2 regions of the Sphaerisporangium dianthi genome follow, and region 1 is predicted to be linked to the other one. Evidence: predicted binding sites of a transcription regulator. Region 1 holds the regulator's gene; the other holds the start of a gene.
What was found. Region 1 encodes HrcA, which represses chaperone genes, less so after heat shock. Its sites were predicted from a motif close to TTGGCACTCTCNNNNNGAGAGTGCCAA; they were not measured.
Positions count from the first base shown of each region.

Region 2: the regulator HrcA is predicted to act here: its motif matches at 1,819-1,845, upstream of groES (co-chaperone GroES).

Region 1 is NZ_JBHSFP010000001.1:486,165-490,465, reverse strand. It holds gene ACFO60_RS02055 (DUF3097 domain-containing protein) at 1-257, opposite strand, end outside; gene ACFO60_RS02050 (hypothetical protein) at 279-1,217, opposite strand; gene hrcA (heat-inducible transcriptional repressor HrcA) at 1,627-2,637, shown strand; gene dnaJ (molecular chaperone DnaJ) at 2,638-3,777, shown strand; gene ACFO60_RS02035 (16S rRNA (uracil(1498)-N(3))-methyltransferase) at 3,791-4,301, shown strand, end outside.
Region 2 is NZ_JBHSFP010000028.1:54,157-58,457, forward strand. It holds gene groL (chaperonin GroEL) at 1-1,306, opposite strand, end outside; gene groES (co-chaperone GroES) at 1,413-1,724, opposite strand; gene ACFO60_RS30505 (class I SAM-dependent methyltransferase) at 2,018-3,220, shown strand; gene ACFO60_RS30510 (coiled-coil domain-containing protein) at 3,437-4,301, shown strand, end outside.

The DNA.
Region 1 (4,301 bases):
GCGTCCGGGGCGGGGCGCACGAGCGTCACCGGCTTGCCGTCGAGGAGGAACGCGGCCGGCGCCAGTGGGAACACCCGCCGCCGCCCGAAGCGGTCCTCCAGGGTGACGGCCTCCTTGTCACAGGCCACCACGGCTCCGCAGAAGCCTCCGCCGGCGTCCTCCACCACCAGGTCGAGCTCGGCCGGCACCTTGGGGATCTTGCCGCGCAGCGGTCGCCGCCAGTCTCCGGCCAGTACGTCCCGTCCGTAGTCCCGCATAGCTGGGCACGCTAGCAAAGATCACGCCCGGGGCGGGGCGCCCTGGGGCCACCCGCCGCCGTAGGGGACGGCGGCCGCCGCCTGCCGCTTGCGGTTACGGCTGCGCCGCACGAGGACGACGATCGTCGTGACGACCGCGAGGAGGAACCCGGCCAGCGGGACGAGGATCAGGAAGGCGACGCCGCCCGCGAGGGCGCCGGGGTCGGCGGTCAGCGACTTGCCGACGCCGAACAGCGCCTGCTTGCCCGCCTCGGCCTCGCAGCTCACCTTGTAGGTGCCGGGGGCGGGCACGCCGATGTCGAACACGGCCTCCCACGCCCGCCCGTCGGCGCTCACCGTCTGGGAGGCCTTGGGCGAGGTCAGGCCCACCTTGTTCCCGGCGCCGTCCGTGGCGAGGCAGGTGACGTCGGTGGGCCCGGACGCCGAGGCGTACAGGATGGGCTTGTCCTTGGGGTCGATCGCGACCGTCACGCTGCCGCCGCTCTGGAACGTCCGCGTCGGCGCCGCGTCCGTGATGGTCTTGAAAAGGCCGCCGGCGAAACCCACGACGCCCACGACGCCGCAGATCACGGCGACGAGCCAGGCGAGCACGATCCACAGCACGCGCGGCCGCACCGGGCCGGGCGCCGCCGGGGCGGGCGTGGCGTAGAGAGGGTGAGCGGCCCCGGGCGGAGGCGTCCCGTAGGAGGGGCCTCCGTAGGAGGGGCCGCTCGGGGCGCCGGACGGGCCACCGGCGGGAGCGCCGTAGGGGGAGCCGGCCGGGGCGCCGTATGGAGAGGAACCGGCCGGGGCGCCGTAGGAGGAGGATCCGGCTTGGCCGCCGGAGGCGGAGCCGTACGGAGCGTCCGAGGGTGAACCGGACGGCGGCCCCTGCGGGCGGGGAGGGACCTGCGGACCTGAGGAGTCCGGACGCGGCAGCCGGGTCGTCGCGTCGGGCAGGCGGGGATCGTTCTCGCTCATGCCGTGAGTCTGGATTAGATCACTTGCCAGCGGATAGCAAGCCGCTTGTCACCGGCCGGGCCGTCTGCCGTCCATGTGCGGCTTGTCACCTTTGAGGCCGCTTCTCGCCGGCTCATCTCACCGGCTCGTCTCACTGGTTCACCTCACCGCTCGGCAGGCTGATCACCGGTTCGGCGGCCTGTCATCGGCTCGTCTGCCGTGGGTCCGGTGGCTCGCTCGTCGCCAGGGACGGGTGTGCCCGGCGGGCCGGGCGGGTGGACGGGAAGGGAGCGGTTCACGGTGCGGGACGAGGGTGGGATGGCCTGAGTTATCGCACCCTGTGGCCAGGAGCCGTACACTTGGCACTCGGGAACACTGAGTGCCAGACCCGGTGTTCACGCAGGCACGGACAGGCAGGGAGGTGAGCATGATGCTCGATGAGCGGAAGCTGGCCGTTCTGCGCGCCGTCGTCGAGGATTTCGTGTCCACCAACGAGCCGGTCGGGTCGAAGGCACTGGCGGAGCGTCACAATTTGGGGGTCTCTCCGGCCACTGTGCGCAATGACATGGCCGTCCTCGAAGAGCAGGGCTACATCGCGCAACCTCACACCAGTGCGGGGCGGGTTCCCACCGACAAGGGATACCGGCTGTTCGTCGACCGGCTGTCCCAGATCAAGCCTCTGTCGGCCGCCGAGCGTCGCGCCATCGAGACGTTCCTGGCCGGCGCCGTCGACCTCGACGACGTCGTGACGCGCACGGTGCGGCTGCTGGCGCAGCTGACCCGCCAGGTGGCCGTGGTGCAGTACCCGTCGCTGATCCGCTCAGCGGTCCGGCACGTCGAGCTGGTGCCCCTCGCCGAGCGGCGCATCATGCTCGTGGTGATCACCAACACCGGCCGGGTCGAGCAGCGGGTCGTCGACCTTCCCGACGTGGTGGAGGACGACCAGGTCGCCCACCTGCGGGCGGTACTCAACGCCTGCCTCGACGGGTGCCGGCTCGGCCGCGTGGCCGAGACGGTGGCCGACCTGCCCGAACGGCTTCCCGAGGCTGACCGGCCGATGGCGACCACCATCCTGTCGGTCCTGCTGGAGACCCTGGTCGAGCGGCACGACGAGAAGATCGTCTTCGCCGGCGCGGCCAACCTGGCGGGCGATTTCAGTGTCGGCCTGCGCGAGGTGCTGGAGGCGCTCGAAGAGCAGGTCGTGCTGATGCGGCTGCTCGGCGAGGCGAACGACCCCTCCGCCCTCACCGTGCGCATCGGCTCCGAGAACCCTTACTCGGGGCTTCACGGCACCTCGATCGTCGCCGCCGGGTACGGTTCGGGCGACAATGAACTGGCTCGGCTCGGAGTGCTGGGCCCTACGCGAATGGACTACCCGGTGACGATGGGAGCGGTGCGCGCAGTGGCACGCTATGTCGGCCAGATCCTGGCGGGGTCCTAGGTGGCCCGCGACTATTACGGCATCCTCGGGGTCCGCCGTGACGCCACCCAGGACGAGATCAAGAAGGCGTATCGCCGCCTCGCACGTGAGCTCCACCCTGACATCAACCCCGACCCTGAGACGCAGGAGCGCTTCAAAGAGATCAACCAGGCGTACGAGGTCCTCTCCGACCCGAACAAGCGCCAGATGTTCGATCTCGGCGCAGACCCGTTCGGCGGCGCCGGAGCGGCCGGGGCGGGCGCGGCGGGCTTCGGCGCCGGCTTCCCGTTCAGCGACATCATGGACGCCTTCTTCGGTGGCGGCGCGGGCGCGCGCGGCCCCCGTTCCAGGGCCAGGCGCGGGCGCAACGCCACGATCCGGGTCGAGCTCGACCTGGCAGAGTCGGCGTTCGGCACCACGCGAGAGCTGGTCGTGGACACCGCCGTGCTGTGCGAGGTGTGCCAGGGGTCGGGCGCGGCGGCCGGCACCCACCCGGACACCTGCGACATGTGTCACGGCCGCGGCGAGATCTCCCAGGTCACCCGGTCGTTCCTCGGCCAGGTGATGACCGCGCGGCCCTGCCCCCAGTGCGGCGGGTTCGGCTCGGTCATCCACCACCCGTGCCAAGAGTGCTCCGGCGACGGCCGGGTGCGCACCCGGCGCACGATCAAGGTGCGCATCCCGGCGGGCGTCGAGGACGGCACGCACATCCAGCTCGCCGGCGAGGGCGAGGTGGGTCCGGGCGGCGGCCCGCCCGGCGACCTGTTCCTCGAGATCGTCGAGCGCCCGCACGAGATCTACGAGCGGCGGGGCGACGACCTGCACTGCACGGTGCAGATCCCGATGACCGCGGCGGCGCTCGGCACCATCCTCACCGTCGAGACGCTCGACGGCGCCGAGGAGCTCGACGTGCGGCCCGGCACCCAGGCCGGCCAGGTCATCCCGCTGTACGGGCGGGGCATCCAGCGGCTCAACGAGACCGGCAGGGGCGACCTGCTGATCCACGTGAACGTGGAGACCCCGAGCAAGCTCGACTCGGCCCAGGAAGAGCTGCTCAAGGAGCTGTCCAGGCTCCGCGGCGAGGAGCGCCCGCCGGGGAAGTTCGCCCCCGGCCAGCAGGGTTTCTTCTCGCGGCTCAGGGACGCCTTCAACGGCCGATGAGCGGCGGTGTGCGGTGAGCGTGCCGGTGTTCCTCGCCGGCGACCTGTCCGGTGAGGAGATCGTCCTCGACGGCCCTGAGGGACGGCACGCCGCCACCGTGCGGCGGCTGCGCGCGGGCGAGCGCGTCGACCTGACCGACGGGGCCGGAGCGGTGGCCGAATGCGTCGTGCGCGACGCAGGGAAGGACTCCCTGCGTCTCGGCGTCCTCGGCCGCCGCGTGGTCCCCGCGCCCGAGCCGCGCCTGGTCGTCGTCCAGGGGCTGCCCAAGGGCGAGCGGGGCGAGCTGGCGGTCGAGATGATGACCGAGGCCGGGGTGGACGTCATCGTCCCGTGGGCCGCGGCCCGGTGCGTCACCCAGTGGAAGGGCGAGCGCGCGGCCAAGTCGCTGGCCCGCTGGCGCTCCACGGCCCGCGAGGCGGGCAAGCAGGCCAGGCGGTTCCACATGCCCGAGGTCGCCGAGCAGGCGACCACGGCCGAGGTGGCCACCCTGCTGAGCGGCGCCGCCGTGGCGGCCGTCCTGCACG
Region 2 (4,301 bases), on a different contig from region 1:
CGGTCGCCTCGTCGCCGGTCAGGCCGAGGTCGTCGAGGTCCTTGGCGAGGTGCACGAGCGCGGAGCCACCGCCGGAGACGATGCCCTCCTCGATCGCGGCGCGGGTCGCGGAGATGGCGTCCTCAAGGCGGTGCTTCTTCTCCTTGAGCTCCACCTCGGTGGCCGCGCCGACGCGCAGGATGCAGATGCCGCCGGACAGCTTGGCGAGGCGCTCCTGGAGCTTCTCGCGGTCCCAGTCGGAGTCGGTCTGCTCGATGGCGTGCTGGATCTCGCGGACGCGGTCCTGGATCGCCTGAGCGTCACCGGCGCCGTCGACGATGGTCGCGCTGTCCTTGGTGACGACGATGCGGCGGGCCGTGCCGAGCACCTCGGTGCCGGCGTTGGCGAGCGTGAGGCCGAGCTCCTCGGAGATCAGCTGGCCACCGGTCAGGATCGCGATGTCCTGCAGCATGGCCTTGCGGCGGTCACCGAAGCCGGGCGCCTTGACGGCGACCGAGGTGAACGTGCCGCGGATCTTGTTGGTGACCAGGACGGCCAGGGCCTCGCCCTCGACGTCCTCCGCGACCACGAACAGCGGCTTCTTGGTCTGGGCGACCTTCTCGAGCAGCGGCAGGAAGTCGGCGATCGAGGAGATCTTGCTCTGGGTGAGCAGGACGTAGGCGTCCTCGAGGACCGCTTCCATGCGCTCCTGGTCGGTCACCATGTACGGCGACAGGTAACCCTTGTCGAACTGGAGGCCTTCGGTGAACTCCAGCTCCAGGCCCATGGTGTTGGACTCTTCGACGGTGATCACACCGTCCTTGCCCACCTTGTCGAACGCCTCGGCGATCAGCTCGCCGATCTTGGCGTCCTGCGCGGAGATCGTCGCCACATTGGCGATCTCCTGCTTGTCCTCGACGGGGCGGGACAGCTCGAGGAGGCGGTCGCTGACGGCGCGGGCCGCCAGGTCGATGCCACGCTTGAGCGACAGCGGCGAGGCGCCGGCGGCGACGTTGCGCAGGCCCTCGCGGACCATCGCCTGGGCGAGCACGGTGGCGGTCGTGGTGCCGTCACCCGCGATGTCGTTGGTCTTCGTCGCCACTTCTTTGGCGAGCTGGGCGCCGAGGTTCTCGTACGGCCTGTCGAGCTCGACCTCACGGGCGATGGTGACGCCGTCGTTGGTGATGGTCGGCGCACCGAACTTCTTGTCGATGACGACGTTGCGGCCTCGCGGCCCGAGGGTCACCTTCACGGCGTCCGCGAGGGCGTTCACGCCGCGCTCAAGAGCGCGCCGCGCGTCCTCCTCGAACTCCAAGATCTTGGGCATTTAAGTCCTCCCAGCATCAAGGCCCCGGGCCTCAGCTAAGGGCCCGGGGCTTGACACGCATTTTCGGTAAGGCTCCGTACAGGTGGTCGCTTACGCGCCCGGGGTCTTACTTCTCGATGATCGCGAGAACGTCACGGGCGGAGAGCACGAGGTACTCCTCGCCGCCGTACTTGACCTCGGTACCGCCGTACTTGCTGTAGAGGACGACGTCCCCTTCCTTGACGTCGAGCGGGATGCGCTTCTCGCCGTCCTCGTCCCAGTTGCCGGGGCCCACCGCGAGGACCTTGCCCTCCTGCGGCTTCTCCTTTGCGGTGTCCGGGATGACCAGACCGGAAGCGGTCGTCTGCTCGGCCTCAAGCGGCTGGACCACAATGCGGTCGCCGAGCGGCTTAACGGGAACCTTGGTGGCGGTCGTCACGATCGGACCTCCCCTTCAGATTGTGATGATGAGCTGAAGAGGCGACCAGCGGCCTGCCGTCGCGGGTGTCAGACCTGCCTCGTCGCATTTTTAGTTGGCACTCTCACTAGGCGAGTGCCAACACTGAACAGTATGCAAGGCCGCCGACGCAGTCAACACGGACAGGCCGTCCCAGGTCAGTACGGCCGTCGACCACCGTGCGACTCGCCCGAATTGTCCGCCTATGGGGGTGGCCTCGCGTGATGGCGGAGTGGTGCGTCACGGCCGCGGCGCCCGCGATAGCGTCGGGAGACGTGGACCTCTACGCCTTCCGCGAATTGCTGACCCCTCGCGGGCAGAAGGCCCTCGGCGAGGCCGTGGGCGCTGTGACGGACGGCACAGACCCGGTGGCGGCGGCGACCCGGCTCAGGAAGACCTACGACGCCCCGCTCGCCGCGGCCGCGCTCACCCAGGCCCGCCTCCGGGCGCGAGGCGCCGTCAAGTTCGGGCAGGACGCCGCGCGCATGTACTTCACCCCCGACGGGCTGGAGCAGGCCACGCGCACGGAGGTGGCCGCCCACCGCGCCCGCCGGTTCGCCCCCGGCGCGCGCGTCGTGGACGCCTGCTGCGGCATCGGCGGCGACCTGATCGCCCTGGCCCGCGCCGGGTGCGAAGTCGACGCCGTGGACCTCGACCCGCTCACCGTCGAGGTCGCGCGGGCGAACGCCGTGGCGCTGGACCTCGGCGGCCGCGTCACCGTGCGCGCCGCCGACGCGGCCGAGACCGGCCCTGAGGCCTACGACGTGCTGTTCGCCGACCCGGGCCGTCGGTCCACCGGCAGGCGGGTCTTCGACCCGATGGCCTACTCGCCGCCGTGGCCGACGGTGCTCGACATGGTGGCGCGGGCCCGCGCCGCCTGCCTGAAGGTCGCGCCGGGCATCCCGTACGAGTTCATCCCCGCGGGCGCCGAAGCCGAATGGGTGTCCTACCGCGGCGAGGTCAAGGAGGCCGTTCTGTGGACGGGCGCCTTCACCGAGGGCGGCCCCGCGGAGGGCGGCGCGGCGGGGGCGCCGCGCCGCAGCGCCACGTTGCTGCCTTCGGGGCACACGTTGACCGCCGACCCGGCCCTCGGGCCCCCCGACCATGGGCCGGTGGGGCGATATCTGTACGAACCGGACGGCGCCGCGATCAGGGCGCATCTCGTGGCCGAGGTGGCCGCCCAGGTGTCCGGCCGCCTGCTCGACCCCCAGATCGCCTACATCACCGGAGACGTCCCCGCGAGCACACCATGGGCCTCGCGGTACGAGGTTCTGGAGACGCTGCCTTTCTCGCTGAAACGCCTGCGCGCCGCGCTCCGCGAACGCCGCGTCGGCACCGTGACGTTGAAGAAACGCGGCTCGGCGCTCGATTTGGAACGCTTGCGAAAAGATCTGCACCTTTCCGGGGACAAGTCGTGTGTTGTGGTACTCACCCGCATCGGCGAGCGTCCTTTCGCATACATTTGTGACCCGTCCTGACCTGCGCCGACGCGTGTTCACCCATCAAATCGGGGCAATCTGGCGATATCACGATGTTTTAAAGTCGGCCCCGAAATTCTCCCGCCGAAGCACTACAGTTGGCCAGCGCGCGGGATTCTGCCTCATTGATGGTTCACCCGCCTGATTCGCCACGCAAGACGACCGCCCCGACCCCACCGCCGTGCGGCCGAACGCCCGCGAGTGAAGGAGCTTCCGGTGGATCACTCCAACCACACCCTCCTCCAGGCTGGAAGCCAGACCGCCATCTCCGACCGCATGCGCGAGCTGCTCGCCAGGGCCGCGCAGGACCACGTCTACGAGCAGCGCACCCAGGGCGCGGTGCTGGACGAGATCCGGCAGCGCCTCGAAGGCATGGAGTGGCTGCTGCGCGAGGTCCGCGAGCGCGAGCTGGGCGGGCTGAGCGGTGCGCTCGAAGGGGTCAACGGCCGGCTCGGCGAGCTCGCCACCCGGCCTCCGGCATGGGCGGAGGGCCTGGCCCAGCACGTCGAGATCGTCCGCGACCGCGTCGACGGCGTGGGCAACCGCCTCGCGGGGCTCGGCGACCGCATCGAGGCCGTGAGCGACCGCGTCAAACCCATCGCCGAGCTTCCCGGCCTGTGGACCGAGCTCGGCACGGTGCGCGAGGGCGTCGCCGAGTCCCTCAAGCGCGTCCAGGCCGTCCTCGACGGCGTCCAGGGCGTGCCCGAAGGCGTGGCCGAGCTGACCAGGCGGCTCGCCCAGCTCGGCACGAGCATGGAGGCCGCGGGGGGCCGGTTCACCCGGGTCGACAAGGCGCTGCTCGACCTCACGCAGCGCACCGAGCGGGTCGAGGGCAGCGTCCTCGACCTCACCGAGGGCCTGGAGGACACCCTCTCGTCGGCCGTCCAGCGCCTCAGCGGGTCCATCGAGCAGCTCACCGGCAAGATCGACGGCATGACCGCCCAGCTGGCCGAGACCGAGAGCCGGCTCACCACCCGCCTGGAGGGCGTCGAGGGCGGTCTCGCGGGCACCGGCGACGGGCTGGAGGCCCTCGGCGGGCGGCTGGAAGGCGTCGCAGAGCGACTCGCGACCGTGGACGAAG